3 regions of the Peribacillus sp. Aquil_B1 genome follow, and region 3 is predicted to be linked to each of the others. Evidence: riboswitches for the same ligand, from Rfam matches in the RefSeq annotation. Region 3 holds a riboswitch; each other region holds the start of a gene.
The links. A riboswitch is a leader RNA that binds a small molecule or an ion and turns the genes downstream of it on or off. The one in region 3 is predicted to bind cyclic di-AMP.
Positions count from the first base shown of each region.

Region 1 (11,155 bases), on a different contig from region 3:
ATCCTCATATTCGTTAATTGAATATTCGACAGACCTTTACGGATCGCTGAATCATCCACATTGAATTCTTTAGCAACCAAGATTGCTGCCAACGCATTAAGAACATTATGATTGCCTAAAACGGGTATCTCATAATCAGTTTCCTCATCACCGCTTGCGATTGTAAACGTAGTATTGTCTGCCCCTTGGCTAATGGTCTGCGGATATAAATCATTTTGTTCCGTACGTCCAAAAGATATTACGTTTAAATCAGGGAAATCCTTTTTGATACGATTGCGGAGCAATGGTTCATCACCATGATATACCAGCGTTCCGTCTTTCGCCAAACCTTCGACAATTTCCAGCTTCGCATTTGCGATTTCCTCGCGTGATCCTAAATCCAATAAGTGTGATTCACCGATATTGGTAATGATCGCAACATCAGGCTTTGCCATTTTGGATAAGAATTCGATCTCCCCGCGGCTGCTCATTCCCATTTCCAACACAGCCGCTTCAGTATCCTCTGCCATAGAAAGCACTGTTAATGGCAAACCTAAATGATTATTGAAGTTTCCATTTGTTTTATGAACTTTATAAGTAGTGGCCAGCAGTGCAGCCGTCATATCTTTCGTAGTCGTCTTACCGTTGCTGCCTGTTATTCCGATGACTTTTATATTCAACTGCTGACGGTAAGAACGCGCCAATTGCTGAAGTGCTTTCTCGGTATTTTCGACAATGATTATCGGTAAATCATCAGGAGGATTCGGAACATCCCTTTGCCAAAAAGAAGCCGCAGCTCCTTGATCTAAAGCTTGCTTGACATACTGATGGCCGTCAACCTGCTCACCCTTAAGCGGAATGAACAAACATCCTTCCTTAACCGTTCTTGAATCGATGGTTACCCCATTAATTCCTTTGGACTCGAATGGACTTATATCATTCAATCCCTCTGCCATTTCATGTACTTGTTTTAACGTTCTCTTTATCATTTTGTTCCTCCTACATTCATCGAACCGTTAATCGCTCTCCATTAACCAAACGAAGCAGAAACCAGTGTAAATCGCACCGGTTCCTGCTGATTGGAATCCATCAAATCAAGGGTGATGGATTGTGGAGTTTACTGATACATTACCTGCATGATCAAACTGTATATTTGATTTGTTGTTTTTCCTGATGACGTTCCAAGGCAAGTTTCACAAGTTTTTCAATTAACGCTGGATAGTCGACACCTGTGTGCTTCCACAATAACGGAAACATGCTGAAAGGAGTAAACCCAGGCATTGTATTCACTTCATTAATATAGATTTGCCCCTCATTCGTTAAGAAGAAATCAGCGCGAACCAAGCCAGAGCAATCCAATGACTTAAAGGCAGTAATGGCCATTTCAGATAATGCTGCATACTCACTTTCCGTTATCTCCGCTGGAATGACCATTGCAGAATTGCCGTCAACATATTTTGCTGAATAATCATAGAAGGCAAAATCTTTCTTAGGGATGATTTCGCCTGCCACCGAACAAGACGGTTCATCATTACCAAGTATGCCAAACTCGAGTTCACGAGCTATGACCCCTTCTTCAATGATGATCTTCCGATCGAATTGGAAAGCTTCCGCTACCGCTTTTTCCAGTTCATCAGCATCATTACATTTGCTGATACCGACACTGGAGCCTAAATTGGCAGGTTTGACAAAACAAGGGTAACCCAATTCATCCGCTACCTTTTTAATGGCACTCTCAGTATTCTTCTCCCATTCAGAACGAATGAACCAAGTGTATTTGACTTGAGGAAGTCCCGCCTGGGCAAAAATGTTTTTCATGATGACCTTATCCATTCCTGCTGATGAAGCTAAAACGCCATTCCCTACATAAGGAAGGTTCAATAGTTCCAGCATCCCTTGCACGGTCCCATCTTCTCCATTTGGTCCGTGAAGCAATGGGAAAATGACGTCATACCCTGTTGACTCACTATTTTCATCAGTTGAATGTGCCTGCAAGGCAAGAGGCGAGCTCGATTTATCCGATGTAAATGTCAATGCCTCCACACTCTCGGCAGGTCCCGTTAACTTCGGTCCATTAATCCATGAACCCTCTTTTGTTATGTAAATCGGATATATATCAAACTTTGCTAAATCGAGAGCTTTAATGACCGCTAAAGCCGTCTGCATAGAAACCTCATGCTCCGCAGATTTTCCACCATAAAGCAAACCAAGTTTAGTTTTCATGAGTTATTACCCTCCAATATTCTTTTAACCATGTTCATTGTATCACTTTACACTAAAATGGTTAAAGCGAAACTTCCATCATTGATGCTTTTCCAATGATGGTTAGTTGAGCCAATCGGGCGTTTACAGGCTGTTGGCCCACCACATTTCTTTTTCATTACATTTGCCACCGCTTCCCTTACAGCCTGTTAATGCGGGGTAAAGCGAAACTTCCATCATTGATGCTTTTCCAATGATTACTATAAACGGAACACAGGTTAAAATCGTGCCACATCTTATGGCAACTCCTGCGCTTCGCCCTCTCTTATCTTTTATGCATGAGATGGTTAGTCTTACACCTAAAAAATTCAAGGGTGTCAAACAATCCTATCCACGAACCACGGAAGTTGGGTTAATCAGGAGAATGATGTATTTTTAATAACGCTTTCCCATACCTTTTCTTTTCGATTGAAGGTGATAAAGGCATCCGGCTCCCTAATATCTCTATCTGAAAAGTCATCATGCATTTCATCCATGTTTAAATAATCCCCTACGACCCATGCCGGTATCTCAATTTTCGTTCTTGTATACTTAACATGCCGAAAGGAAAAAACGAGCCCCTCTGCCAGGATATGAGCCAAGGAAGAAATGATTTCTGCCGGAATCGCCGTCAGCTCTCTTTTCTTTCTGATTCCAAGCCAAGTCCTCTCTACTTTTAAAAGTTCCAGCTTTAGCGGAATGAGGCTTCCTAACATCATATAATATGTCGAAAGAGAACGAAAATAAATTTTATTGAACCAGCCATCATCCTGGGCAAGGTACACAAATTGATTATTCAATTTACGGAAAAATGGAGGATCCAGATGAGTTTTTGCATGCCCTAAATATAATAGTTCCGCTATTTCCCTTCCATCCAATTCATCCAGCCCTTCTCTTTCTTCAAAATCGATCCAACAGAAATCTCCATATGCCCGGACATTTTCTTTAACGAGCTTTGCAATATCTTCAGATGAAGCACTCTCTAGCAGGACATTCAAATTGTATTCCCCGCCATTGAATTCATGTTTCAATAATAAGATGGAATCCAACGTATATGGCAGCGAATAGACGAATTCACGAAAATTGAGTCCATTAAAAAGGACAAACCGTTCGGAAGCCTGCATATACATATATAAGATATCATTGCTATCATTCTTCATAACCTGACCCCTTCCGAGCTCTTAATCAATAATGTTATTTTACCAAACTTTTGGGTTTTCACGTAAGTTATATAACCCCCAATTAAACATTAGCAGCACCTTGTGAATAATGCGCAACAGTACTCCATATTAACCCACATGTTAAGGAACACACTCAACAACCTCGAAATATCCATATTATAGTAAGAATGAAGATTTGAAGGATAAATCATGGATAAAATTGAAAAAGGTTTTTCATGGAGCCGCTTCCGTTTATGCAGATGCAACTAAAAGTTTAGGTCTGTGGCAATCAGAGAAATATGCATTCGAAAAATATTTAAATCAGGAAGATGCAATCCTTGATATCGGATGCGGTACAGCAAGAACCACCTTCGCTCTCTATAAGAAGGGATTTCAAAATCTAACGGGAAACGACCTAACACCAGCCATGCTATGAAGCCGAAAAAATAGCGCATGAATATACCTGGACATACCCTTTATCCTTGGGGATGCAACAAACCTCCCTTTCAACGACTCATCATTCAATAAAGCAATTTTCGCTTTTAATGGGTTAATTCAAATCCCCAGCGAAAAAACCGCACATTGGCTTTAAAAGAAATCAACCGTATTTTAAAACCTGAAGGACTCTTCATTTCACAACACATGACCGTGATAAAAACGAAAATCACCTGAACTTCTGGGAGCAAGAGGAAATGATTTGGTGTGTTGGTAAACAAGATGAGAGGCTTTATGAATTTGGGGATATTATCACATCCGGAAAGACGCTTCAAGAAGTTACTTTCCTCCATATCCCAACTAAACTTGAAGTACTTGAGTGCCTGGAGGAAGCAAGGTTTACAGTCATCGAAAGCTTTTATCGAAGTGAATTATTCCATGAAAACGATGATGTCAACGCTTTCTCTTCCGATTGCCGCTTTTGGATCGTCAAAAAATAAGGAAGAGCTGTTTCATTCAAAAAAAAATCCAGAGTGACATTTCACTCTGGATTTTTTGTATTAAGAAACTTGTTCTAGTTCTTTTTTGGAAGGAGGGTTGAATTGACCTTCCCATTTAGAGATAACGATTGCCGCAAGTGAATTACCGATAACGTTTACTACTGTACGTCCCATATCAAGAATACGGTCGATACCTGCAATAAATGCTAGACCTTCAATAGGAATACCGACAGTTCCCAATGTCGCTAAAAGAACTACGAAAGATACACCCGGTACACCCGCAATCCCTTTGGATGTGATCATTAACACTAGCATTAGCGTAATTTGTTCATACGCACTTAAATCGATTCCGTACATTTGAGCGATGAAGATAGCCGCTAACGCTTGGTATAATGTAGAACCATCAAGGTTAAAGGAGTATCCAGTCGGGATAACAAATGTAGCAATATGTTTCGGACATCCCGCTTTCTCCATTTTTTCCATGATTTTCGGAAGAACCGCTTCTGAACTTGCAGTAGAGAAAGCAAGAATCAATTCTTCTTTTAGAAGTTTAATCAAAGTAAAGATATTGAATCCGACAAATTTCGCAATAAGACCAAGAATGACTATTACAAAGAAAATCATTGTTCCGTAAACAGAAAGCGCTAACTTTCCTAACGGAATTAAAGATTCCAAACCGAATTTGGAAATAGTCACACCGATTAGTGCAAATACACCGATAGGAGCGAATTTCATGACCATGTTAGTTAGGTAGAACATTCCTTCAGCTACACCTTGGAAGAAACGGAATACTGGTTTACCCTTTTCACCGATGGCCGCAATACTAAGTCCAAACAACACGGAGAAGAAAATGATCGCTAGCATATCGCCTTCTACCATGGCTTTAACTGGATTGGATGGCACAATGTGAACGATTGTATCTACGAACGATTCATGCTGCTTAGTTTCGGCTGTATCAACATAGGTAGAAATATCAGTTTGTTCTAGCTTGTCCATATTCACACCAGCACCAGGCTGGATGATATTCGCTGAAATTAAACCAACAGCAATCGCTACCATAGTTACCACAACAAAGTATGATATTGATTTAGCACCTAGTTTACCTACCGCTTTCAAATCACCTACACCAGCAACAGCAACGATAAGGCTGGAAACGATGATCGGCACTACAATCATTTTAATCATTCGTAGGAAAATGTCTCCGAATGGCTGTAAAAAGTTTTGGGCCGACTCACTACCATAAAAAATGGCACCAACGATAATCCCTAAAATTAAACCAATGAAAATTTGGCTAGCTAAACTTAATTTGAATTTCTTCATTTACTTTCCTCACCTTCCATAAAGTCTTTGATGCAAAAACATTTTTGTCTCGGTAAGGGAAACAAGATACTAATAAAAGAAAGTAATTTTTCTTTTTTGGAAAAACTCTGTCTTTACGCCGAAAAAAAAGACACTTCATGTGTCGATTTCTTATAGGCGTGAATATTCACACATGTTCCCTTGAAGACGCTGACGAGGTTAGCTGTCGGGTTAGGATTGGAAACACAAAAAGCCCTTTCATTTCTGAATTCACCCCTAGCGGATAAAATCCACAAAAATGGGTCCCCCGTTCTTGGAATAAGATTAAGCGAGTTAACTTATAATAAAATATTATACTAAAAATGATAATCTGTAAATATTTATTCTCATTCGTTCTAGAAAAAGTCCTTAAATATGTCTGAATATTCTGTATTAATAGCTATTGTATCTATAATTACTCTTCCCTATTTTCAATCACATAAGTTATATTGATATATAATTAACAACTTTTTGGACATCACCTCTCTTGATGAAAGAAGCGGTTATTTTTCCAACATGCCAAGCAACAGATATCTTACTTTTTCCCGAGAGGTGAATTTTTTATAAGTTGCTGCTTTCACTTTTTCAAATTGAATTGGGGTAATGAAATAAGAATGGTTCTTCGCCACATTCGGCTCCATTAGGATGACGTCCCCCACCGACGGTCCCTTTATGATTTCTTGCATCCCTTCAGCCTTAAGCCCTTTTGTAATGTAATGTTTATCCACATAGCCTTTTTTAGTCAATTTGTAAATATAAGGCTGTTTATGGTATTGTACCGCCTCAATAGGAATGGAGGGTACACCGGCTTTCTCATTGGTTATTACAGTAAGATCCACTTTGGATCCCACCAACAAAGCTTCCGTTTCTTCACCTTCCGATTCGATTAGTGCCTGAAATGGAAATCTGTTATCTTTTTTTAATGACGGCTCTTCAGCGGGATAGGAATGGATGCGGCCTATCGTCCCTTTCAATGCCTTTTTTGAACCAGAGGAACTTGCTTTTATAGTCATGCCCACTTCGGCCTTTTTCATTTCCTCTTCAGAGAAATCCCCTTCAATTGCCATATTTGTCGAAACAATGGATATAATGGGGTTTTTCAGGTTTTTATTGATATTTTTAACTACACCATCTGCCTCACTCGTCGACACGATCGCACTGGACTGCCCCTCAATTGAACTTATTTTAGCGTCAAGCATTTTCACTTTTTCATTCAAGCTGTTTTTTTCCAATTCCTGCTTGTACATTTCTTGCTCAATATTACTTTCAATAAGATCTGACGAACTTGTTGTTATATCAATTTTCAAGTTTTTTTCCACCGATTCATCAATGGCTGCTTTTTCAGGATTACTGGTCAGGGTCCCTTGATAGGACCTCAACTTCCCTATGTATTCCTCAATCCCTGCAATTTCTCCCTCAGCTGCGGCTTTCTCCGCTTCCAAGTTCGCTTTAAGAGCATCAAGTTCGGTCGCCGTATACTCAAACAACGAAGAGCCAGCCGTAATCGCATCGCCTTCTTTAACAAGGAATTTTTTAAAATCATTTTTCTTGGTGTCAAAATAGATATCATACACTTCTACAGGTTTAATTACCCCATTTGTTTGAATAGTATCCGTAATTGTATCTTTTTTTACCTTTGTCCAGTTTTCAACGTAAACAGTTCGTTCCACTTTGCTTTCTTTTTTTTCAATAAGGTATAAGTTAACGGTTATTAAGACTATCGCCGCAATGGTTGCCGCTGCAATTTTCCATTTTCCCCTCATTCATTTCACCCGCCTTATACAAATACGCCTACTTGGATGTATGCTAAAAAGGCTTTAACAAACCATGTGGCCAAATAGAATAGAACAATCAATAAAAGGACCAAATAATTATTTCGTTCTGAAAACTCCTTTAAATAAAAATATTGCAGAGCAATAATAAGAAATTGAAAAATGGTCATTTCGCTGAAAAAGTGAATGAAATAGTCACTTCTGAGAAAATACTGACTGATGATCCCCAATGCAAAAGGATTGCCATCACTTCCTATATCCATTAATACGAATAGAGGAATCAGTAATGTTTTTTCCACTAATTGCAAAACAAAAAGAATCATTTGAACGATGACTAATTTTATATATGGGATATCAGTAACTATCCAAAAGAATAGAGCTGACAAAAATATGTATATGGAAGGGTTTATTATGCCTGTTATTATGTTGCCGCTCAATATCAGCAACTTTGCTGCTTCGAATTCTTCGGCACTCATCTCCGTGATTTCTTTGGAAAATGATTCTGAACCAATGCCAAAATATCCCCCAATGGCGAATACTATAAGACTAAGAAAATATAAAAATAGTAATTTCAATCCAAGCTTTGTGACTGCCTCTGCATTTTGAAGCTGATAACGACTCCGATGAGGCTCTAAAATGCCCTTTAACAATCTGACCTGGTACACCATATGTGGTCCTCCTGCAAAAATTGATATATCTTCATATATTTTATCTTATTTTGGAAACAATTGCAGAAATAAGGAATGAATATACAAAAAAAACACATAATCATTCCCATTCACATTTAATCCCACCATACTAATTTGGAGTTAATACTGGCAAATGTTGGACAAGTACTTTAATGCGTGCAGGAGTTTGCCTATAGTTCTCCCCATCCATATCGACATCAAGCGGCCTCTTGGTTTCAATGGTCAGGGTATCAGCCTGTAAATAAGTAACCCCAGAGTCAGAAATCATATTTTGCGTCCGTGAACGCTTCATCGCTATAATTTCTAAAAATGCACCAAGGCTTGCATTTTCCAAGATGGCAACGCCGAAGAGTCCATCATCTGGACTGATCATGGGAAAGGGCAATAAATTGGTGCCGATAAAACAACCATTCAAAACCAAAATCATAACTGCTTCCCCTTCGATAACATTCCCATCATATTTCAGTTTATAAGAAAAGGGAGCATTCTCGCCAATCGTCCTAACAGCACTTAATAAATATCCTATCTTTCCAAACTTGCTTTTTTCCTGCTCATCAATATTGCTTGATGCATCTGAAATGAGCCCTACTCCCCAAAAATTAGAAAAATAATCATTATTGGCCTGTCCAATATCAATAGAACGAACTTTGCCATTCACTAATGCTTCTGCAGCTTGACGAACATTTTGGGGAATCTTCAATGTTCTGGAAAAGTCATTGCAAGTCCCTCCAGGTAAAATCCCAAACAGCGGCCGGCTCGGAAGCGGTGAAAGGCCATTTACACACTCATGTACCGTTCCATCTCCCCCTAAAACGAAAACTACATCCATGGATTCACCATATTCCAAGCAAAAACGGCATGCATCGCCTTTTTCCTTCGTTTGCAGAATGAGAAACTCATCAATATGCGGAGCTATTATTGGAAGACAACTCTCCAGATTCCTTACGAGTTTATCATTACCGGCATTTTCATTATAAATCAGCATTCCCTTTTTCCATCGCATGATTTTTGCCCCCTATTATTGATAGAATTGTCTTCTTCCATCACTTTTACCTTTTCCTAAACCCCCGCTTGAAACTCCTTTAGAATTAAATAAAAAAAGAGGCTATGCGCCCCTTTCTTATAAGCCTTCATATACTTGTCAAATAATCCTTCATCATTAAGATGAGCTTTGAAGACAAGGGACTTCTTTTTTCATTTTTTTCCAAAAATAACAAAAGACTTTCCAAGATGATGGGGCTTGGCCTAGCTTTTGAAAATTCTTCCTGGATCGCCTTTAAAGCCTCGGTATTTTTACGTGTATCCATTCCCTCTTCTTTACGTGTTTCCACTTCCAGCATCCTGACGATGATCGAATGAATTTCCTCTTTTGGGCTCATATCCCGCATCGAGCATCCAGGGAGGGGAAATTGTTTCAATAATGGATCTTCCATGTTCTCCAGGCTTGCGATAATTGAATCCATCCGGTTCAATATGAAGCTAGGTAATAATTCCACATCGAAAGCATTTTGTTTCCTGATCAATATTCCGATATATCCTTTGAAAAGGGAGTCCAAAATTATGGTGCAATCCGGCAAAAGATCAGCTGAAAGTCCCGGGTATAACTCAATGATTTTACGCTTGAACCAAATCAAACCCTCTTCATGGATATAATGTAAAAATCTATCTAGTTCTTTGCTGATATGAACCATTTGTTCCTGCATCATCATTTGAATCAAGTTGGTATTTCCCGTCATATGCTCAATGTGAACAGTGATTTGCCTCATGAACTTGTCTTTACTGGATAACGAAGCATCCAGTTCAAGATCAAGCAATGAGTCCGTCAACGCTTCATAATAAAATTTAAAAATGGAGACCAGTAATTCTTCCTTTGATTTAAAATGATTATAAAAAGACCCCTTTGCTATCCCACATTTTTCAGCAATTTCCTGAACGGAAGTGGCATGATAGCCTTTCTCCGCGAAAAGCTCTACAGACTTATCTATGATCATCTTATTTTTTTCTTTCATCAACTTCATCCTATCTCTTAAAATTGTCCGTTGGTGACCGATGGGTCACATCCTCCAAATTTTATCCCAAAACCCTTGAAATCACAACGTTAACACTAACGAATATTATCTGTTGCAATCATAATCCATATACTATATATTTGAGTCTGTGACCGAATAGTCACAATTTTATGTATGGAGGGTACAAGCTTGAATTCAATAATTAAATTTTCATTAAAGAATAAATTGGCAATCTGGTTGCTTACGATCATCATCGTTGCAGCTGGTTTATACTCAGGTTTAAACATGAAACAAGAAACCATTCCAAGCATCTCGACTCCTTTAATAAGCATCTCCACTGTATATCCTGGAGCTGCACCTGAAGAAGTAGCAGATAAACTCACAGACCAAATTGAGCAGAAAGTAACAAATTTGCCAGGAGTCGAATTAGTCAGTTCTTCGTCGATGGCTAATGCCTCTTCCGTCCAATTACAATATGATTATGATACGGATATGGACGACGCTGTAAAAGAAGTAAAAGAAGCTTTAGAGAAATTAGAACTGCCTGAGGGTGTGGATGCCCCAAGCGTCTCTAAATTAGAATTAAACGCTTTTCCTGTCGTCGCACTCAGTGTAACAGATAAGGGTTCTGATTTACCAGCTCTTACAAAAAACGTCGAAGAAGTGTTGGTTCCTAAACTTGAAGGGATTGACGGCGTGACATCCGTATCAATTTCCGGACAACAAGTAAATGAAGGCAGCCTTGTATTCGACGAGGAAAAGATGGCTCAGTACGGGCTCGATGAAGAAACCGTAAAGAAGGTTATTCAGGCCGCAAACGTCAACATGCCCCTTGGCATATATAACTTTGATGATAAAGAAAAAACGATCGTTGTGGATGGAAACATCTCTACTTTAAAGGACCTGAAAAATATAAAGATACCTTTAACCGGCGGCTCTCAAACAGGAACGCCAGCACAAACCGGACCGGAAACCAATCAATCATCCCCTGATATGGCAACAGGTCCTGCCCAACTGCAAAACGTCAAACTA
Region 1 covers NZ_JAKXEE010000011.1:3,695-14,849, reverse strand. Annotated here, with positions in the region: gene MPH60_RS27185 (UDP-N-acetylmuramoyl-tripeptide--D-alanyl-D-alanine ligase) at 1-968, opposite strand, end outside; gene MPH60_RS27180 (D-alanine--D-alanine ligase) at 1,120-2,202, opposite strand; gene MPH60_RS27175 (hypothetical protein) at 2,598-3,380, opposite strand; gene MPH60_RS27170 (class I SAM-dependent methyltransferase) at 3,577-3,816, shown strand; gene MPH60_RS27165 (hypothetical protein) at 4,073-4,315, shown strand; gene MPH60_RS27160 (cation:dicarboxylate symporter family transporter) at 4,376-5,635, opposite strand; cyclic di-AMP (ydaO/yuaA leader) riboswitch at 5,808-5,955, opposite strand; gene MPH60_RS27155 (efflux RND transporter periplasmic adaptor subunit) at 6,157-7,416, opposite strand; gene MPH60_RS27150 (hypothetical protein) at 7,431-8,093, opposite strand; gene MPH60_RS27145 (diacylglycerol/lipid kinase family protein) at 8,224-9,117, opposite strand; gene MPH60_RS27140 (TetR/AcrR family transcriptional regulator) at 9,245-10,123, opposite strand; gene MPH60_RS27135 (efflux RND transporter permease subunit) at 10,313-11,155, shown strand, end outside.
Region 1: it holds a riboswitch for cyclic di-AMP, as region 3 does, so the genes downstream of both, MPH60_RS27160 (cation:dicarboxylate symporter family transporter) here and MPH60_RS22745 (TrkH family potassium uptake protein) in region 3, are expected to answer to the same signal.

Region 2 (11,155 bases), on a different contig from region 3:
AGATAATTCCGATTATGATTCCAATTAGTTGGCGCTTCGTTTTCTTTTCACGTAAAATGATGATCCCGCCAAGAGTTGAGATGACAATGCCCATTTGCGAAAGGGAAAAACTAGTGGCTACTCCCACACGAGGCTGGGATATGAATAAAAACATGTTCCCTGCAGCCCATATCAATCCTGGAATGATATTGCGAATCGTATATTTGTTAAACGGTTTATGTTTAAAAGTCAATAATAGACCGCCTATCACCATCCCTATCGCTTGTGGGAACAACGCTGACCACCCATCAACATTAAAAAGACGGGCCACGACCACATAAACCAAATAACCGAATGTCGAGATAAGCAGAATAACAATTCCTTTCTTCAAGTTTCCCGATTTGCCCTCTTTTGATTCTTTATCCTCCAAGGAAGTCAAGACAATTCCTATAATAATGAAGACTAACGCCAACACGCCTAAAATGATTGCTTTCATTGTAGACCATTCATTAAAAACAATGACCCCGAATAAAGTCGTTGAAATGAGCTGCATTCCAGTGGATATCGGCATTGTTTTGGATACTCCCATTAAATCAATGCTCTTAAGCTGATTAGCTTGTCCAACGGCCCAAAACAACCCAGAAACAACTCCGACTCCAAACACCAGCAGTGACAACTTAATATCGGCAAAAATATAAACACCTATTGAAAAAATCAAGGCGCCAATCGTTGTACCTAGTGTTTGACTATAGGGCCCACCCCCTAGTTTCACATTAAATAAAACGATGCTTCCCCAAAATATTGCCGGCAAGAGAGCTAATAATATATCCATTTTCAACCCCCATATATGTAAGTTCAAAACTAAGCAGTAAATTTCCTTATGTCTTCTTTTTAATATGTTCGCATTATTTGAAATGACCCTTGGTAATTTTATGAAGTGTTTTTGCAAAAATAGTGTTCTACATAAAAAGGGCTTCCGATGCTGATAAATATTGGGAGCGTTAGAGTAAATACAGCAGTACTGCTGTCTAGGTTATAAAAAAAAGCAAACCTTATGTAGGTTTGCTCAGTTTGTACTATCTAACATTTTTAAACATAGTTGTTTGGAGCGGATGTGCGAGACTCCTGCGGGAATAGCTAGTCCAAGAGAGACCCCACAGGCGCAAGCGCGCCGAGGAGGCTCCCGGCCGCCCGCGGAAAGCGAGTGCCTGAAGTAAAAACAACGTCCAAATTTGTACAAGCAAAAAAACTGTAGACAAACCTTATGTAGGTTTGTCTACAGTAATAGATATGGAACTTATTTCTTCAAATGATAGGGCACTGTCGTAATAACCACATTTCTTTTATAAAGTAAGTAGGCGCGGATCAGTAAACTTGATTGGTTATGAAGTATATTGTGCCAGCCCTTCTTCGGAATGAATTGGGGGATGATCACCGTAACTTTATAATTGGATTCACTAGCCTTATGTTCAACTGTGTCCACAAATTTAGTTAGTGGTTGAATGATACTTCTGTAATAAGAATTCAGTGTAACGAGTCTGACATCTGGCTGCCATTTTTCCCACTTTTCTTCGAATTTCTTTTCGTCTTCTCTTTCAAAAGCGACATAAACGGCAATCACCTGATGTGCAGATAGAGATTTTGCATAATTTAAAGAGTTCTCAACCACATGGGTTATACCTGCCACAGGTACAATAATGATATTTCCTTCAATTGGTAAGATCGGCTCACATGTTGTAATCCTTAGTTGGTCACCAACTGCTTCATAATGCTTTTTAATTCGATGAAAAATTAAAATGATGATAGGTAAAAAAATCAATACAGGCCAAACCTGAGTAAATTTGGTTAAAAAGAATATCATCGTGACGATAAAGCTAATTATGGCACCAATTGAATTAATGGTTAATTTCATCATCCAGCCTTTTGGCTTTTCGCGGAGCCATTTAACAATCATGCCAGTCTGGGACAACGTAAATGGAATGAATACCCCTACCGCATAAAGCGGAATAAGATTTTCTGTATGTCCTTCAAATGCGACTATCAAGATGATGGATGCGAGTCCCAGTATGATGATTCCATTGGAATACCCTAATCGGTCCCCTCTGATCGTAAACGCCCTTGGTATGAATTTATCCTTCGCCAGATTTACCGCAAGCAGAGGGAAGGCCGAATAGCCAGTATTGGCCGCAAGTATCAAGATCAATGCAGTCGTACCTTGAATGAAGAAATACATGAAATTCCGTCCAAAGATCTCTTCAGCGATCTGGGAGACGACCGTCACCTCTGCGCTTGGAACGATGCTTAAATAATAGGCTAAGAATACGATTCCCGAAAATAATACAGCTAGCAATGAACCCATCGCTATTAAAGTTTTCGCCGCATTATTCGGGGCTGGATCTTTAAAGTTCGGGATTGCATTGGAAATTGCTTCTACTCCTGTCAATGCGGAGCTTCCTGATGCAAATGCTCTTAGCAGGATGAATAAACTGATGCCCGCTACCGGAGTCCCTAGTGACGTGTGTAATTCCGGTGAAACTCCCCCCGTCAAAATCTTGAAAATTCCAACACCAATCAAGATGAACAATGCTAAAACGAATAGGTACACCGGATAGGCCAAGACAGAGGCCGACTCCGTAACCCCCCGCAGGTTCAGGATTGTAAGTAGAATGACGAAAATGATGGCTATGATGACATTATATGAGTGCAGGCCGGGAAAAGCGGACGTGATGGCATCCGTACCTGCCGAAACACTTACAGCCACTGTTAATATATAATCCACCAATAAGGATCCTCCGGCTATCAACCCTGGATTGACTCCTAAATTGTTTTTTGAAACCACATAAGCCCCCCCGCCATGCGGATAAGCGAAAATGATTTGCCTATAGGACAAAATCAATGCCGCTAACAGGATCAATACCCCGATCGCGATAGGGATGGAATACCAGAATGCTGCAGCACCGATTGTGATCAGAACGATCAATATTTGCTCAGGTCCATAAGCAACCGAAGACAAAGCATCAGAAGATAATATCGCCAAAGCCTTTGTTTTGTTAAGCTTTTGTTCACCAAGCGCATTTGACTTTAAAGGTCTTCCAATCAAGAACCTTTTTATAGAAGATAACACTAAGTAGTCACCACCATAGTTAATTTATAAGTTTATGTTACCCAGCTGTAGCAAAAAAACGAGACGAAACACAAAAATGCCTACAAGTCATAGCTAAATAGACCTGTAGACATCAATTTTTTTGTCTAACAAGCTCCACCTTCCTTCTCATATAACGCTTACGAGGTTAGCTGTCGGATTCGGGCCTTAGAGTAGCCCTACCTTTTAAAGGATTCACCCCTTGGATTGTAGACAATCCCAATAACGGGTCCCCCGCACCATAAGGTTTAAGCGATTTAGAAATATGAAACTGTTGATTATCATACTCCCGTGTAATGGAAAAGTAAATGAAAATTTTGCTCAAAAACTGAAAAATTCTTTGTTCGTGAGGTTTTGTTTTGACGTATATAACATAAGTCCTGCAATGACATGATTCGAAGGTCGGAAAGGAGGTAAGTAAACGTCTAATACAGAAATAATCCAGGAGTCGATGAACAAAGGGTGGTCTGAAAAGGAAAAAAATCAGCCTCATGGAGAAGGCGTTGAAAGAAATTAACCAGTTCTGCCCCAGCTCGGATCGCATCTGTCCGATAGGGGCACTATTCCACTGATTCACCTAATTAGTTCCTTCCTTCTTGAATTGGTCTCAAATTGCCTTTTTTAAAGACAAAATATTTCTGGCCAATATAGTTAAGCACGGTATAAAAGATTGTTCCTATGAGAACAGCCAAATTTTGTTGTATGGATAAATGAACGGATCCTTCCAGAGATTCTGCAATAGCTTGGCCTATAGAATAAGCTGCGGAATAACAAATCAGGATGACGCAAAAGAAACGGGCAACTCCTCGCCGCCATTCTATATCGCTTTTAAAGGTAAAAGTCCTATTCAAAAGAAAACTCGTTATAGCTCCCGTACCATTGCCGAAAAAGGTGGAGACCCAGTATGATAATTCAAGGACATTCATAAGAAAAAGCATGATGGAAAGTCCAACCGCTGTATTGACTATTCCAACCAATAAAAAACGGATGAAGGAGTTAGTGTGTTTTAGATAGTTTTTCAATACTGTTCCGTTCATTGTCCAGTTGCTCCCGTTTTTTCAAATCGAGCGGATTAAATAGATCAAGATCAACAATATATTTAGGCCGGCGTTTGGATTCATTATAGATTTTACCGATATATTCCCCAATCAAGCCGACAGCAATCAACTGCAGTCCGCCGATCAACCAAATGGAGGTGATTAATGAGGTCCAACCAGTTTCAGTCTGTCCATAAAACTTTAACCATAAAAAGTAAGACCCAAAAAGTAAGCTAATGAAAAAGGAAAGACATCCTAGCCATAAGACAAGCCGAATCGGTGTAACTGAAAAGGAAGTAATGCCATCAAGCGCAAAAGCAACCATCTTCTTAAATGGATATTTCGTTTCCCCGGCCAATCTTTCTTTTCGGTCATAATAAACAGAGTCCGTCTTAAACCCAATGAGCGGGACAATGCCCCGTAAAAAAAGATTCGTTTCATCAAATCGTTCCAGCTCCGCGATCGCCCTTTTGCTCATTAGCCTGAAATCGGCATGATTATAGACAAGGTTAACCCCCATTTTGTTCATCAATTTATAAAAACCAGTTGCAGATGTCCGTTTAAAAAATGAATCAAGGTCCCTTTTCTGGCGGACACCATATACGATTTCACATCCTTCATTGAATTTCCGAATGAATTCAGGGATGACTTGAATATCATCCTGTAAATCTGCATCAATGGAAATCACACAATCCGAGGCTTCCTTGGCTGTAAACAAACCTGCCAGAAGCGCATTTTGATGTCCTGCATTCCTGGAAAGCTTTAGCCCGCGAACATATTCATTATTGATCGTTTCCTTATAAATGATCTTCCAGGTTTGATCTTTGCTTCCATCATCAACAAGCAGAATTTTACTCTGACCAGAAACAACGTTTTCTTCGACTAATCCCCTCATCAATCCACAAAGCTGGGAAATGGTATCCTGCAAAACGCTTTCTTCGTTATAACAAGGTACAACAATCGTTACTATCGGTGAATTCATTCTATTCCCCCCTTTCACATGACTCTGTATAAATAAATTTTCCATTTGCTGCCTTTTTTCGTGAAAACCCTATCCAGTACCAATCCGTTTTCCTTCGCGTTGTTGATTGGGATGGCAGAAAATATATACTTCCCGCCTAATCCTTTAAACGCATCCATGTTGAGGTCCAAATTTTCCAGTTCTTTCTTTGAGCCTTTCTTGAACATATAATGCTTTCCAAGCTCATCGGTAAATAGGTAACAACGTCCTCCCCATTCATCAAAGTAGATTCTGATGTTTTTATTCTTAGCCAATTCGTTTTCAATTATTTGACGAAATTGATGTTTGTAAGAAAGCGGATAGAAATTGTTATAGCTATCGAGGGTGTAAAATCCATTAAATTGTGCGATTGCAGGATGCAGTCCAATGCTAGCAACACGATACTCTTCCTGTGGAAGGTCAATATGATCTTTTATTTCCTGAAAAAGGCTTTCTGAATAGAACTCTTTAAAAGAGGGTTTTTTATTGTGAGTGATTTCTTCATTGAAACCCATTAAGATCAGAATTTGAACGGCTATGAAAATAGAAAGGGTTTTCTTAGCATAGTCGCTGTGTTCCCAAATGATTTTTATCGCGAGGGCAAAGCCCAAGTAAATCACCATCGGCCTTAAAAAGTGAAATCTGGCAAAATTAAAGGTATCCAGGGTATGGAACCTTTCCGTTAAAGGAAGCCAGCCTTTATAAAACCAAAATGCGTACCATGCTGAGAGTATAAAATTCAAGCCGAATAAAAATACATATACCTTTTCCTGTCTCCACAGTTTTTTGGTCAGAATGATATAAAGGGCAAAGACGGTAATCGGCAGAATGATAAGCGCATGTACAGTCATGACATGCGTATGTCCAAGAACGAAATTTTTGAAAGTAAGCTTGATGACCCAATCGAGCGGCAGCCTGGCGTGAAAATATTCATCTCTGCTGTTTGGCTCCGAATCAAAAATGAATGAAGACACCAAACGATACTCCACCAAACCAAAAATGAAGGTCATATACACGATTGAAAGAAGGAATGTTATATTCCACCCTTTTCCCCTGATTACATCCGTTAACCAAAGAAGGCCCATTGCAGCTAGGAAGAAGAAAAAACCAAGCACAATGCTTGAATAAAGCGGTAAAAGTGTAAGGACCAAATAATTCTTCCACGAATGGTCCTTGCTGCGAATATTCAAAAAAGCCCAAAGTGCCAGCGGCATCCCGAGTGTACTGAGCATTCCCGATGGCCAAAATGGGGTAAGGGCAAAGGCCAAGGATGTTCCAACCCTGATCCAACCTGATTGTCTTCCTGTAACCAAATGTTTCTTCAATAAGATATACATGCCAAAGAATGCAATAAACCTTGTTAATGCCTGGCTTATTGCATATGCAACCATTGTCGGGAAAAGAGCATGAAGCCACACGATAATACTGAACTCACTGCCAAAAGCATTACGTGGCAGCCCATTCATGATCTGCGGAATTCTGGCGTCAATTGCACCGAATAACTCACCGCTTTCTGAAAGGACTTTATACCAGGCAAGGTTGGAATCCAAATTATCATGTACACGAATATGCGCATTTTCTCCGAGGATGAATAAAGGAGAAAGATATAAAACAATGACGATTAAGGCAAAAAGGATTTGTGTTCTCTCTTGTTTTTCAATTGGCAAAATATACACCTCTTGACTCAATTCATATATCCATAATATTTGCTTTAAATGTAAATCTATTCTTTTTCAGGGATTTATTTTCACCTTTTTTGATATAGGTCAACCAATTGCCACATAAAATGAAGGGTAGAATAAAAAGCATATAAAAGAACCTTAAAAAGGGGCTGGGCTATGATAAAGAAAGCGGTGATTCCAGCAGCCGGTTTAGGAACACGGTTTTTACCTGCTACGAAAGCTCAACCAAAGGAAATGCTGCCGATTGTCGATAAGCCCACCATTCAATATATTATCGAGGAAGCGGTTCAATCAGGGATTACAGATATTATCATCGTTACGGGTAAAAACAAACGTGCCATTGAAGATCATTTCGATAAATCCATTGAACTAGAAATGCTCCTGCAAATGAAAGGTCAAAATGAGCTGCTTAAGATCGTGGAGAACATTTCCAACATGGTGGATATCCACTATGTAAGACAAAAGGAACCACTAGGTCTGGGGCATGCAGTTTTATGTGCCAAAACTTTTATCGGAGACGAACCTTTTGCCGTCCTGTTAGGGGATGATATCGTGGATAGCCAGGTTCCAGCTTTGAAGCAGTTAATGGAACGGTATAACAAGGTTCAAGCGAGCATTATCGGATGTAAGGAAGTGTCACCTGCCAATGTCTCCAAGTATGGGATCGTAAATTTCCAAGAACGATATGAGGATTTATTTCTGGTAAGAAACCTAGTGGAAAAGCCAAAAGTGGAGGATGCACCTTCAACACAGGCGATTATTGGCCGATATATTTTATCACCTGAAATTTTTGAAATCCTTGAAACCGTTCAGCCCGATCGGAAGGGGGAAATCCAGCTTACTGAAGCTTTAGACCTTTTGTTAGAAAAGGAACCATTATACTCGTATATCATCGAAGGAAATCGATATGACGTCGGCGATAAATTCGGCTTCCTTCAAGCCTCAATAGATTTCGCCATGAAACGACCTGAACTTCGTGATCAGCTAATAACATATTTAAGGCAGCTGTTCCCTTAATCAAGTATATAACCCAAGCCCAATTGCCCTGAGGTGATTGGGCTATTTCCACATTGGATTCAACCCTTTGATGGTAAGATTTCGACGTACCATAATCTCTAAGCTAAATATACTGTCTTCTATAAATGCTTCCGTGAAATGTAAATGCAAGTGAAAATGTTGGACAAAGAAAGAATAATTTATTAAAAGTGAGGTTATGTTGATAACGTATCCTTAATAAATGATCCAAACAACGATATCCAGAAAGGATTGTACATGCATAAAAAATCTAATAATCCGATAATATCAGATGAATTCTTAGATCAAGTGGTTAAGGAAATCAATGCAGAATTTGGCGGGCCCATTAATGAAAAAACTGATCGTCTCCAACATGGAGACGATGAAGAAAGAAGTTAAATCCCACATCATAAAATCTAAAGCTTTCATGAAAACCTCTGGCTCTATTCAGCCAGAGGTTTTTTATGGCTAACTTAAGTAGCTTTTTCTTCATAGAATTATCCGCCCTTTCTTTAACGACTTGTCCAAACCAATTTAGCTGACCCTCATAGAATGATTACATGTAATTATTTTAAAGAAAGGGGAAAAACCACATTGAGCCACGCTGATGATGTCTTCCGCACTTCTCCAAAGGTTCCAAAAGGAAGGCTGATTTCCGGACATACAATGGAGTTTCAAGCAGATCCCATTGGCTTTCTGACCCGATTGGCCAAGGAATATGGAGAAGTCGCTAAATTCCGTTTAGGCCCATTCCAAAATGTTTATCACGTTTTAAATCCTGATTTAATAAAACAAATACTCGTAACAAAACAAAAATCCTTCATCAAATCCAAGGACTTCAATGTTTTAAAACCGCTTATCGGTGAAGGTCTGCTTACAAGCGAAAAAGACTTTCATATGCGACAGAGAAGGCTTATCCAACCCTCTTTCAAAAAGACTCATATTAGCCAATACGCCAAGGATATGATCGATACCACAATGGATTTTATATCAACTTGGCAACATGATGAGGAACGGATCATAACGAAGGATATGATGGACATCACTCTCGGGATAATCAGCAAGACGATGTTCAGCATGGAATTCAAGGATGGGTATGAGATTGTTGGAAAACCGCTGGAAAATGTTTAAGAATTACAGTCAAAAGGATGAGAAAGATTTTCCGTATGCCATTATGGGTACCCACCAAAATCAACCGTGAATATAAAAAGGCGATACGAAGACTTGATAAAGTGATTTACGGCATTATTGAAAAAAGGAAGAACGACACAGAAAAACATGAAGACATGCTGGGGATCCTGATGGACGCCCGTGATGCAGACGACGGATTAGGTATGACAAGCCATCAGGTCCGTGATGAATTAATGACTATTTTCCTTGCCGGTCATGAAACGACAGCAAATGCTCTTTCCTGGGCACTGTACGCAATTTCGAAGCATCCAGAAATACAAGCCAAGCTTTTCAATGAAGTGAATAGCATAATCGGTCACCGGACACCCAAGCCTGAAGACTTCATGAAATTACCATACACTCAAAATATCATTCATGAAACACTTCGCCTGTACCCGCCACTTTATATCTTATCCCGTGATGTGACGGAGGATGTCGTAATAGGAGGATATCGCTTTAAAAAAGGCGATATGATTCTAATAAGTTCTTATGTGATGCAGCATGATCCACAGTATTTTGATCAACCGGAATTATTTATTCCTGAGCGATTTGAAAATAACTTCATGAAAAGCCTGCCTGCGTTCGCTTACTTTCCATTTGGCGGAGGGCCGCGGGTTTGTATCGGCAATCATTTTGCCATGATGGAAGCGGTGTTTGTCCTGGCCTGCATTGCAAAGCGGTATAGGATAAAGCTTGCACCTGACCATCATGAAGTAACCCCTCTTTCATCCCTTACACTCAGACCCAAGAATGGACTGCGCATGGTGATAGAAGAAAGAGATGCAGAAGCCTTCGAACCTGGCACATCCAATTTTTGAAGTAAAAAGAACGATCTCATGGTTCGATTAACGCCTAAGAATGACTGGCCTATTCTTTTAGAAAGGAGGGATGAAAAAATGTATATGCTCCATTCACCACGGAAGGGAATCATCCACACTGAATTGCACTATTTAGGGATGGCCTCACAGGTATATACCGGTTATTTGGAATTTCTAAGCGAAATTGAACCGATACAAGAAACCGAATACCTACAGACACCCCCTCTCCCCTTTTTATATGAAAACGGATAGTCTCGTTAGCTTCTCCCGCTTCGTCCCTTATATTAAAAGAAAAACCGACCTTGAATGGTCGGTTTTTTGTTATTCAGCAGTATGTTCCATAACCCTTGCCGCCTCTAGTGCTGGCTCCAACAATTACTAAAAGGATAAACAGAACGATTATAAAGGCGAAACCTCCTCCAAATCCAAAAGCGCCATCACTCCTTATTCATTTTTATGGAAGGACTTGAACTGATTACATCATCGTATTCTCTTCCAAACAAAATCTCAGAATTATTACGATTAAACGGAATTATTTTTCTCTCTTTTCAATATGTATTTCATTCAATAGAGAGCCTTGCGCCGATTGGTTAATTTTCCCTATGATTCATTTCATAAAATCCAAATACTTTCAGATAATAAAGACAATTCCTTCCTTACGGATTAGGAATCTATTCCAGTTCACCTGCCTAAATTGACATTTTTCCGATTCATGATATATTAATATAATACTTTAACACGTGAAAGCGTTCAATAAAAGAAGAAATTCCTAGTTTTACTGATAGACTATTTTATTAAAAGGAAAGGCATGAATAAAATGGAGCAGACTCATCAAGATTTAAAAAAGGGCCTATTGCCGAGGCATGTCCAGTTCATTGCTTTAGCCGGAATGATAGGAACGGGGATTTTTAAGGGGAGTTCCGATACATTAAATATGGCAGGTCCAAGTGTTGTAATAGCCTATTTAATAGGGGGGCTATTGTTATTTATTGTAATGGCCGCATTAGGAGAGATGGCAACCGCTTTTCCTAATTTGAACGTACAGCATCTCATTAATAAAGCTTTTGGGTTTCAACTATCCTTCATTGTCGGATGGCTCTATTGGTTTAACTGGATTATCGTGATCATTGTGGAAATAGTCGCAGCCGGAAGTTTTCTTCAATATTGGTTTCCTGCAGTACCATTATGGCTGTTAAGTATCCTTTGTGCTTCAGTAATTATAGGAATAAATTTGTTTCAAGTTAAATACTATGGAGAACTCGAATTTTGGTTCGCAGGAATTAAAATTATAACCTTGATTGCCTTTATTATTT
Region 2 covers NZ_JAKXEE010000001.1:125,519-136,673, reverse strand. Annotated here, with positions in the region: gene MPH60_RS00695 (RhaT/GlcU family sugar-proton symporter) at 1-811, opposite strand, end outside; gene MPH60_RS00690 (APC family permease) at 1,277-3,103, opposite strand; cyclic di-AMP (ydaO/yuaA leader) riboswitch at 3,243-3,386, opposite strand; gene MPH60_RS00685 (GtrA family protein) at 3,703-4,158, opposite strand; gene MPH60_RS00680 (glycosyltransferase family 2 protein) at 4,118-5,140, opposite strand; gene MPH60_RS00675 (DUF6044 family protein) at 5,155-6,825, opposite strand; gene galU (UTP--glucose-1-phosphate uridylyltransferase GalU) at 6,997-7,857, shown strand; gene MPH60_RS00665 (hypothetical protein) at 8,113-8,253, shown strand; gene MPH60_RS27665 (cytochrome P450) at 8,449-8,985, shown strand; gene MPH60_RS27660 (cytochrome P450) at 9,021-9,842, shown strand; gene MPH60_RS00655 (hypothetical protein) at 9,921-10,094, shown strand; gene MPH60_RS00650 (YjcZ family sporulation protein) at 10,168-10,290, opposite strand; gene MPH60_RS00645 (amino acid permease) at 10,660-11,155, shown strand, end outside.
Region 2: it holds a riboswitch for cyclic di-AMP, as region 3 does, so the genes downstream of both, MPH60_RS00690 (APC family permease) here and MPH60_RS22745 (TrkH family potassium uptake protein) in region 3, are expected to answer to the same signal.

Region 3 (11,155 bases):
TGGAATCCGATATTGCCGATCTTAGAATCCGGTATTTTACACCGGGACATGAAATGAATCTTTGCGGACACGCGACAATGGCTACCATTCATGCACTGAAGACCAGGGGATTATTGGATAAAGATGACCTGATGATTGAAACAGGAGCGGGAATATTGCCAATCAAGATCCAAACGACGGAGGATCAAGATATATATATTACGATGAAGCAGGCCGCGCCGCAGTTTGAAGCGTTTAGCGGAGATAAAGGCGGATTGGCCAGTTCCCTGGGACTTGATATAGAAGATTTGGAAAATGAATTACCTATTGTTTATGGAAGTACAGGCTTATGGACTTTACTGGTTCCGGTAAAAGAACGCGATTCATTCAAAAGGATGAAGGCGAACAATAAACTGTTTCCGCAATTATTAAAGGAAATGCCAAGAGCTTCTGTTCATCCCTTTTGCCTGGAAACGTATGATAGTGATGCCCATATGCATGTCCGGCATTTTTCCTCGCCATTTTCAGGTACGCTTGAAGATCCTGTTACGGGAACGGCTTCAGGTGTAATGGGCGCTTACTATGCAAAATACATAAAGGGTGGTCTTGAAGATGAGGTGCACCTGTTAATCGAACAGGGACATGAAATCGGAAGGGATGGCAGAGTTCGCGTTACGGCTACCAAAAACGATGACACATACGATATTGAAATCACCGGTAATGCTGTCTACGTTAAAGAATTTGAATTAGAGATCTAAAGGTTCATGCAGAGGAGGATGGGAGGTTGAATGATAAGCATATAAAAACCCTGTGCTAAGACGTTTCATGTCTTAGCACAGGGTTCTTGATGAATCATTCTCATGCTCATTCCTTTTAAAACGACCGCCAGTCAGAAACACGGACGCGCAAATGATTGAGGTTGGATACTTACAATCGCTGTCGGTAAGTTCATTCCTTTAGATGATGGTCACACCGCTAAGATCAACCTTTGCTCCATGTAAAAAGTTGTAAGTGAGTTTATCCATCGAAGCTCCAGTAAAGTCGATTTTCTTTAAATCGGACATCCGAAATTGAACATTGATGAGTGTGGCATCGCGAAATGATGCCTTTCTCAATGAAGAACTCTCAAAAATGGTTTGTTTGAATGTTTCCCCATCAAATATAAGACCAGATAAATTACAGCCTTTAAAATGGGTTTTATTATAAACGCAGTTCTTGAAAGTTACTCCTTTTAAATTTGCACTTTTAAATAAGGTGCTGGTTAAATTGGCGTTTTCAAAGATGCAATTATTTAAATTAGTGCTTTTAAATGTGCTTTTCGTCAGGTCGGAATGGCTGAAATCAGAACGGCTTAAATCGCAGGAATTAAATTTTCCATCATGGACCGAAACCGAGCGGAAGTCGGAATCCACTAAGCGTTGCCTGGAATAGTCCATGCTTATCGCCTGCTCAAGCACATTGTATTGCAGATTAAGTGATTCCATTAGCTCTGATACTTCCCCAATCGAATCCACAGTCAGCTTATACGCTTCCTGCTCACTGGCACCATTCCTTCTATGGTCATTGTATTTTTCCAGTAAGTTTTGCAGCAGTTCTTCTTCCAATTCCTTTGCTGTTTTTGCACTTTTGTACGGGGCAAAAATGCTATGAACATGTGCATTCAATTTTTCAATCACATTTCATCTTCCTTTCTTACAAGAGGCGCTCAAGTATTCGCTTGGCCTGCTCCCAGTCATTTTTATTTTGGATATATGTGTCTTCCCCGATCTGGGTGAGTTTGTAATATTTCCTTCTCCCGCCTTGTGTGGCATCTCCCCAATAAGAGACGATGCATCCGTCCTTTTCCAGTCGTTTTAAGCTGGAATACATCGTTGCTTCCTTAATTTCATATTTCTCATTGGATTTCGTATATATCAGTTTGCTGATTTCATAACCATATTTATCGCCACTTTGCAGGAGTTTTAGAATCATCGTATCTACATGTCCGCGAAGCAAGTCAGAGGATAGTTGTCGTTGAACCAAATCCTCACCTCCTTTGGTATACCTTATAGTATATTACTATGACAATCAAGGTAATTTAGTTACTATGAATCGTGCATGTTTTGTTCTTTATGAAAGGCTATTTTCCCATACTTTGTTGCTATTTACCAAGTAAAGCGGTGTGGTTGATTTCCTCTCCCGCAGGAGTCTCGCACTTGCGCTCCAATCAACCTTAAATCGTTTTGTTTTAAAAACAACATCTTTACGAAAAGAGCCTTATGAAAAGAAACATGTCCAATTTCGTGTATCAATGCGGCGCATACTTTTTTAATTGTCCTAATTTGCAACATATAATATCCGCTTGGAAGGGATTTATCGTGCTTCATAGAAGAAGTATGTATGGGGGTGGGGATGTTGAACAATTCGTGGAATAAAGTGATTTATAAATTTTGGTCGCCAATTTATGACAAAATCTTCAACTCTCATCTCTTTTTAGATGCCAGGAAAAGAATGTTTGAAGAGATGCATTTTCATGATCATGCAAAGGTTCTGTTTGTAGGCGTAGGTACGGGGGCTGATTTGGAGCTGGTCAAGAACTTTAACCTTGAGATAACGGCGATAGACCTGTCAGCTGATATGTTAAAAAAAGCGATGGGGAAATTTGATGATGCATCGATCAATTTTCTCGAGATGGATGCACAACATATGGAATTCGATAATGAATCATTTGACTATATAGTAGGAAGTTTGGTTCTTTCCGTCGTACCAGATGCCAATGAATGCCTTCGGGAAATGATAAGAGTTTTAAAAGAGGATGGAAAATTAATACTATTCGACAAGTTTATTTCTAAAAATCAAGTGCTTTCACTGCCCAAAAAGCTTCTGAGGCCCATCATTCGATTTTTAGGAACGGATATAGGCTTGAGGTTTGAGGACTTGTTCAGTAGTCATGTTAAGAATATGAAAATTGAAGAAGATCGACCGATCATGCTGAATGGAATGTATAGAAAGATAGTCATCAGTAAACGGATGTGAAAGGAGTGGCAGGGGGAAGTTTCAGAAGTGGATTGGGAGTAGGATTCAAAGACATTGGATACATCATAGGGCTGAGTTTTGTTGTTTGGAAGCATAACCTGATTTGCTGTAAAGAGAATGTAATATTTGACATGCTTATATAAAACCCATGTCCTTTCTAACATGGATAATGAGCCGATCATCGGGTTATTAAGTAAGAATGTAACATACTATCAGAAGGCTGTTCGAACGCATCTTTGATACCTTTAAATTCCAGTGATCATCATATAATCAACAAGTCCAATTGTGTCTGAACGTCCTATGTCACGCTTTTTTGATGCGGCTGTTACATAGGCAAAGGCCGAAATCAGTATAATTAAATGGTGGGATAAAATGGGGAGAGGTGATGGTATTGTCGGAGACGATTACAACCTATGAAGATTTATTGAATATGCTGGACTCGTTATTACGTGAGCCAACTGCATTCTGGAATGATTTTTATGAAGACCGTGAAAAGGGGGTCCCCTTTTTCGAAAATTTCCCTGATGAGAATTTGGTTGCATATTTTGATGGTGGGTTAATCCGGCCAGGAAAGGTTCTTGAGCTTGGGTGCGGACCTGGAAGAAATGCCATTTACCTTGCTCAAAAGGGCTGTTCCGTTGATGCGGTGGATCTTTCGAAGGAAGCACTGGAATGGGGAAAAGAACGAGCGGCAGAAAAGAAAGTGCACGTGAACTTCATTCAAAGGAATATATTTGATTTGGATATTGAGGAAGGGCAATATGACTTCGTCTTTGATTCAGGTTGTTTTCACCATATTGCTCCACATCGAAGGATCAATTATTTGGAGATGGTGAAAAAGGCGTTAAGGCCTAAGGGATTTTATTCGATTACTTGTTTTGTCGAGGGCGGCATATTGGGTGGTGCCGATCTTTCAGATTGGGAAGTATATAGGCAAAGAAGCCTTAAAGGCGGATTAGGTTTTACGGAAGAAAAACTTAGAATGATCTTCAAGGATTTTGAAGTGGTGGAAATACGGAAAATGAGGAAAATGGAACAATCGGATGAAACCTTTGGGATTCAAGGTTTATGGACGGCCTTATTTATGAACAAGTAATTCTTATAGGATGGGCGAAATGGTGATGAACGGAGGATCTGGGAGCAGGTCCTTTTTCGTTATAAGAAAAGGGGGGGATTTGTTAACGAAATATAAAAATGGTAAACTATAATAATAAAATGCTTTTTGGGTGAACGCAGATTTATCAGAATATTAGATGTAGGTTCTTGCAGATTTTTTTTGAAAAACAGTGTTTGTATGGTTTCAAAAACGGCTGGGAAGGTATATGGAAAGAGGGGACCAATGGGCATCAGATCATAAGATTTTAAGTATGGAAGAGGTTATCTTCGATGCTTACTTTGATGATATTTCAATAACCTGACAATGCTGATTTCTGTAATTGGCTGCATAGGATTTATTGATTACTGAGACCAATTGGAATGCTATTTTATAAAAAAAATAGGTGGAGAAACTTATGCACAGAAATAAAGAACTATATTCCTTTTTATTGGGTGTGGCAGGACAATTAACTGAGGATTGGTACGCAACATTGAATAAGAACGATAAGGCGGGGGTTTATAGCTCAACCGATCCCAAAGTGATTAAAAAGCTTAAGCAGCAAAATAATGAATTCCATTTACGTTTCTTTCAGGTCTTTGTTACAGAGGAGAGTGAATTCTTTAAGCGGCTTGGTGATTGGATTGAAGATATCGGTCAGGATGAGCAGCATTTAAATACACCCATCTATTTTATATTGAGGGAGTTCTTTCGAACGCAAGAGCAATACCTGGATTATATTGACCGGTTTGTGGGATTGCATGGAGATAAATATACGCAGGAGGAAATAAATTCCTGGTATCGGATAGTGGTGAAGGTGTTCAGCGAAGTGATGGAGAGGTTTACGGAAGCGAATCATAGGTATGCTAATAAAATCATGAAAGCCCAACAGGCAACGATCGATGAATTGAGCACGCCCATCATTTCCCTTAAAGATCATACGGCGTTACTTCCCCTTATAGGCGATATTGATACAGCGAGGGGCATGTCCTTGCTTGAAAACACATTACAAAAGTGTGCAGAAAAAAATGTCACCAGGCTTTTCGTTGACCTCTCGGGCGTTCATGCAATAGATAGTGGATCCGCACACCAGCTGTCACAATTGATTGAATCCTTACATTTGATCGGAATTCAAACAACCCTTTCAGGACTTCGGCCGGAAATAGCCATGACTGCCGTTAAGCTTCAACTGCCTTTTGATAAAGTGACGATAAAGTCCACTCTTGCCCAAGCGATCAGTACGATAAAATAATACATAACATACATATCCAGGGCATTGGAATGCTCGTTATAAATTTCATCGAGAAGACCTCCATATGGCGGTCTTCTCGCATGTATAGGTGATGCTGCATTCAAAATGGGTACCGGGCTCCATGTAGCAAGAGCCGGAACCTCCCGGTTATTCAATATTGGCAAAGAAGGCTAGATCTACTTTATTGCCAACCACTAAAAGCATATCTTTTTCATGGATATCCTGATCCGGTGAGGGTGCTATGATAATTTCCCCATTACTCACGATGGCAATGACGCTGATATTATATTTTGCCCGTAAATCAAGCTCCCTGAGGCTTTTTCCCTTCATGCTCATGGGGAGGATGATTTCCTCGATATTGTATTCTTTGGAGAGCTCTATATAGTTCAGCATGTTAGGGGAAAGGAGCTGATTCGCGACCCGTTCCCCCATATCCCTCTCAGGATAGATGACCCAGTCGGCACCGATCTTAGTGAGCACCTGACCGTGATTTTTATTAAGGGCTTTGGCAATGACCTTTTCGACCCCAAGCTCTTTTAAAAGCAAGGTAGTTAAAATGCTGGATTGCATGTCATTTCCGATGGCTACGATGACACAATCGAAATTACGGATTCCGATTGATTTCAATGTCTCTTCTTCAGTCGTATCCGCCATGACCGCATGGGTAACGCTCAGTTCCGCACTCTCGACTCTTTCTTCATTGACATCAATACCCAATACCTCTTGGCCGGCCGTATATAATCTATGTGCCACGCTGGTTCCGAATCTGCCTAAGCCGATCACGGCATATTGTCGTTTTCCCATCCTGTACACTCCTTCATTTATGATTAGCCAATCATGATTTTCCCTTTTGGCCGGCGGAACGGATCTGGTTTGCGCCTCATGGCGATAGCAAAGGCCAAAGTCAAAGGACCCACCCGGCCTGCAAACATCGTAAAAATGATGAGCATCCGGCCAACCGGTGATAATTCCGGGGTCAAGCCCATTGAAAGTCCCACTGTGGCGAATGCTGAAGTGGCTTCAAACAAAATCATCAAGAAATCAGTTCCGCTTTCAGTGATGGTCAGCAGAATGGAGATGATTGAAACCATGGATACGCCAATGAATGTAACGGATAATGCTTTAAAGATCGTTTCACTCACAATGCGGTGCCGGAATAATACCACATCACCCTTTCCTTTAATCTGTGACCAAACCGTTCCAACAAGCGTTGCTAATGTAGTCGTTTTAATCCCGCCGCCAGTCGATCCGGGTGAAGCCCCGACGAACATCAGAAAAATGATGAGCAGTAATGTTGGCTGAGTTAAATCAGGGATATTCAGCGTATTGGAGCCTGCCGTCCTTGGTGATACCGATTGAAATAATGATGACAGCGTTTTACCCATGAGAGATAAAGGCTGCAATGTCTTGGCATTGCCGAACTCGAATAAAAAGATTAAAATTGCACCGGCAATCGTAAGGGTCAAGCTAGTCGCCAGAACAATCTTCGTATGTACGGATAAACGATGGGTATTCCGATATTCGTATAGTTCATTCATCACGATAAAACCTATTCCGCCAAACGTGATGAGGAAGGCGACGGTAAGGGTTACGAATGGATCAGATACATAAGGAGTCAAACTCCTGAATTCCCCCATTAAATCAAAGCCGGCATTATTGAAATTCGATATGGAATGAAATACCCCGTAATAGATTGCTTTGCCGATTGGCATGTCAAAAGAAAAGCGAATCGATAAAATAAGGGCGCCAATGCCCTCAATGATGGCTGTGAAAATTAAAAGCCGCTTCACTAATCTGACTACACCTGCCATGGATAGGTTATTTAAGGATTCCTGCAAGAGTAACCTGCCTTTTAAAGAAATCTTTTTGCCTAAAAGGAAAAAGAAAAACGTCGCAAATGACATGAACCCTAAGCCGCCTATCTGAATCAGTGTTAAGATGACCAACTCACCAAAAGTGGTGAAGGTCGATCCCGTATCCACTACGACCAGCCCTGTTACACAAGTAGCGGAGGTTGCGGTGAATAAAGCATCAAGAAAAGAAAGACCATTCCCACTTTCAGTAGAAATCGGCAGGGTCAATATATAGGACCCGATAAGTATCAGGATGGCAAACCCGAGTACAAGGATTTTTGGCGGATCCAACAAATTTTTTGCTTTTATCAAATTGATCATCCCTACCTATAAAAAAATTGTGTAAAACTGTATGATATTTTAATCATCAATCTGATATCAGAATCTTTTTAAAGGCATAATAAAAAGACCAGCGAAAACAACGAACAGTTATTTTGCCACAAAAAGCGTGCAAAAAAACTCCCGAAATAGGCGGTCTTATGACCTCCTTCGCTTTAGCCGACGAAGTTAGCTGACGGGTAGGATGGCGAAAGAGCTGATCTCATCCCTTCTGCAAGGCAGAATTAACCCCAATTGATTGGGTCCTCCGTACTCAATTCCCTTGAGTTTAGGCCGAAATGCATTAAATTGATAAACGTATTCTACTCCCATCATTTAGCAGTTGTAAACCCCTAAATCGCAAAAAAATATTTCTTTAACAAGACTGAAAATTTACGATTCATTTACATTTTAAAAACGTATTGACAAATATTAGTTAGCACATTATGATAGGTTCGATTAATCCGATTATGATAAATGGCATCGATGTACTTTATTCAATACTTTTAAGCAAAACACGCTATTTGCCAATCAAAATTTGTAATAGATATATTATGTTTCTTTTGTAAATGATAAAGAAAAAAGCATTGCATTCGTATTTAAAAATTCAATACATTTTATTAAAAAGGCGGGCAATTATGGAGAAGACGTTCAATAGATATGTTATTAATGCTACAGGCAAGGGTGGCCAGACATATTTAACACAATGCCAGGATAAAGATGCACTAAGGAAATGGATAGCCGATCATGAGGATCAAATCATCATGGATGAGTTAAGGATAACGGATAAGAAAAAGAATCCGTTTTTAAAATTGTTTTCCCTAAGGTAAATCAACCAAATCCCCAACATCATTAGCGGTATTCAATTATAAAATCCCTGTGTTCTATCCGGGAACGCTGAGCGAAAAATCCATATGTTGTTTTGCTTTTAAACTCATTTATTTTAAATGAGTTTTTTTGCGTTATTTACATTACAAAACCATTAATGTTAAAATTTAGAAATAAATAATGTGGACGTAAAGAGGAGAAAAGTAAATGAAATGACCACTTTCCAAAAGAGCCTCGAGCAGCTGAGGGTAGTTGGGGATGTATGGTGACGCATAGAGGTGGCGCCGCAAATTGACCTCGTCCCGAGACCATTGCGTGGGGACGGTTTTTTTATTGTTCGGTCAAAGGGGGAGAAGCGATGACATTAAGAAATACATTAGTATCCTGGAAATACCCATCCATTCTATTGTGCGGAATTGGTATCTCCAACTTCGGTTCTTGGGTTTATTTCATTGCACTTAATTTAATCGTTCTGGATATGACTGATTCAGCCTTGGCGGTAGCTGGACTTTATATCGTAAAACCGATGGCTGCCCTATTTACGAATGTGTGGGCAGGCAGCGTGATCGATCGGATAAATAAGCGGAATCTTATGGTGGCACTTGACCTATTTCGCACGGTATTCATAGCTTTGCTGCCATTGACTTCTTCTATTTGGGTCATCTATTCCGTTGTCTTCGTGATCAATATGGCAGGGGCCATGTTCGTAACAACATCAAGGTCGTATATTACAAAATTAATTCCCGTTGAACAGAGGAAACGATTTAACTCATTACGAAGCTTAATGGATTCTGGAGCTTTTTTGATTGGGCCGGCGCTAGCGGGGATCCTTTTCTTGATTGGTACTCCCGTTTTGGCGATTTATATTAACGCGGCTGCCTTATTGTTATCCGGTATCATCACTCTATTCATGCCTAATCTTGAAAAGGATCATCCCCTTGAACAATCCAGTCACTACCTGTCTTGGACCATCATGAAAAAGGATTGGGGCATCGTCCTGGACTTCAGCCGGAAATCTTCCTATATCATGATCATTTATTTCTTATTCAGCTGCATGGTGGTGATGGAAACGGCGATCGATTCCCAAGAAGCTGCGTTTGCCAAGGCTGAGCTCCTTTTGTCGGACAGCGATTACGGATTCCTTGTAAGCATCGCCGGGGCAGGCATCATTGCAGGTGCCATAGTCAATGCCGTATTCATCAGTAAAGTGCAAATCTCGCACCTAATTGGTCTTGGATCTTTATTTGTCTCGATAGGTTATATGGTCTATGCCTTTTCGAATTCCTTTTCACTGGCCGCCATCGGATTTTTCATCATTGCCTTTTCATTGGCTTTCGCCAACACAGGCTTTCAAACCTTTTATCAAAATAATATTCCGGTGGAAATCATGGGCAGGGTCGGAAGTGTTTTTGGTTTGTTAGAAGCTTTGTTGATCATCATGTCTACCGCAATTGTTGGTGTTTCAGCTCATTTCATTTCGATTAGGTTCGTGGTGATTTTAGGTTCCATGATCATGTTCGCTTTATCAATTTTATTGTCGTTGCTTAGTATGAAGTCCTCGAAGAGCAGATATTATTCCGTTGGTGATGTAGAGGTAGAAACGAAGGAATAGTTGTAATCTGATTTAAAAGGCATGTTGATTGAACATGCCTTTAATGAATCGTTCATTGGGTGAATGTGCGCAATTGACTGATGAAGTTCAAGATTTGAAAATGGATTTTCGCCATTTCTTCCGCCGTTTGTTCTTCACAATTCTCCAGCCACTCCTGAATCACCCCTAAAATCGCCGATGTCAGGAAGGCGTGCATATACATGCGGAATGCTTCATCTTTAGCTGCTGGATGCAGGCTGATCAAACGCTCCAACAGTATTTCACCGAATATGCGCTTAATTTTTTTGGCAAAAGAAGGATCGCCCTGATCACCAAGAATCGCCCTTAATGCGTTGGCATGTTCACTGATGAATTGAAAAATCGCTACGAAAGGCGGGTAAAGTTGCTGTTGATGAAGAGCCAAAAAAGCCTCTTTCGGCAAAATGGCAGTAATGCGGGTTTGAAGTTCATGTAACAATTCCTGCTGTAAGTGATCCATCAATTCATATTTATCTGTGTAATGCAAATAGAATGTGCCCCGATTAATGTTGGCACGCTCTGCAATTTTCTTCACTGATACATGTGAGAACCCCTCTGCTTCAACGAGTGCAATGAAATGATGTTGTATCTGCATTTTCGTCTTCTGTACCATATCCTCATGAATCGATGCCATGGAATGTCTCCTTCACTGAACATTTTTCCAAATGTGTTGATTGTATTAGACCAAATGCTGCCTTAGAATGATGATACACTCAACACCGTGTTAATTAAAGAGAAAGGATGTGTGTACATTGAAAAACGCGATTTCCATTGAAGGAATTGCCAAAGGTTTTCATCAAAAAAAGGTCATTCAGCCATTGAGCCTGAATATTGAAAAAAACGGAATTTTTGGCTTATTAGGTCCATCCGGATGCGGAAAGACAACCTTGATTAAAATGATTGTCGGATTGATTAAGCCCGATGCGGGTAAAGTCACGGTTCTGGATCATGAAGTGCCAAATCAAGCACTGTTAATGGATGTCGGCTATATGGCACAGTCCGATGCTTTATATACAGAACTGACGGGAGCTGAAAATCTCGAATTTTTTGCGAAGCTATATCGTTTTTCGAAAAAGGAACGAAGGGAACGCATTCAGTATGCAGCTGAAATCGTACAGTTGACGAATGATTTGAAGGTTCGGGTTGCGCATTATTCCGGGGGAATGAAACGCCGTCTATCACTGGCG
Region 3 covers NZ_JAKXEE010000004.1:299,945-311,099, forward strand. Annotated here, with positions in the region: gene MPH60_RS22710 (PhzF family phenazine biosynthesis protein) at 1-737, shown strand, start outside; gene MPH60_RS22715 (pentapeptide repeat-containing protein) at 936-1,655, opposite strand; gene MPH60_RS22720 (PadR family transcriptional regulator) at 1,672-1,950, opposite strand; gene MPH60_RS22725 (class I SAM-dependent methyltransferase) at 2,374-2,994, shown strand; gene MPH60_RS22730 (class I SAM-dependent methyltransferase) at 3,386-4,090, shown strand; gene MPH60_RS22735 (STAS domain-containing protein) at 4,506-5,339, shown strand; gene MPH60_RS22740 (potassium channel family protein) at 5,487-6,143, opposite strand; gene MPH60_RS22745 (TrkH family potassium uptake protein) at 6,167-7,504, opposite strand; cyclic di-AMP (ydaO/yuaA leader) riboswitch at 7,674-7,816, opposite strand; gene MPH60_RS22750 (hypothetical protein) at 8,149-8,340, shown strand; gene MPH60_RS22755 (MFS transporter) at 8,697-9,950, shown strand; gene MPH60_RS22760 (TetR/AcrR family transcriptional regulator) at 10,003-10,602, opposite strand; gene MPH60_RS22765 (ABC transporter ATP-binding protein) at 10,721-11,155, shown strand, end outside.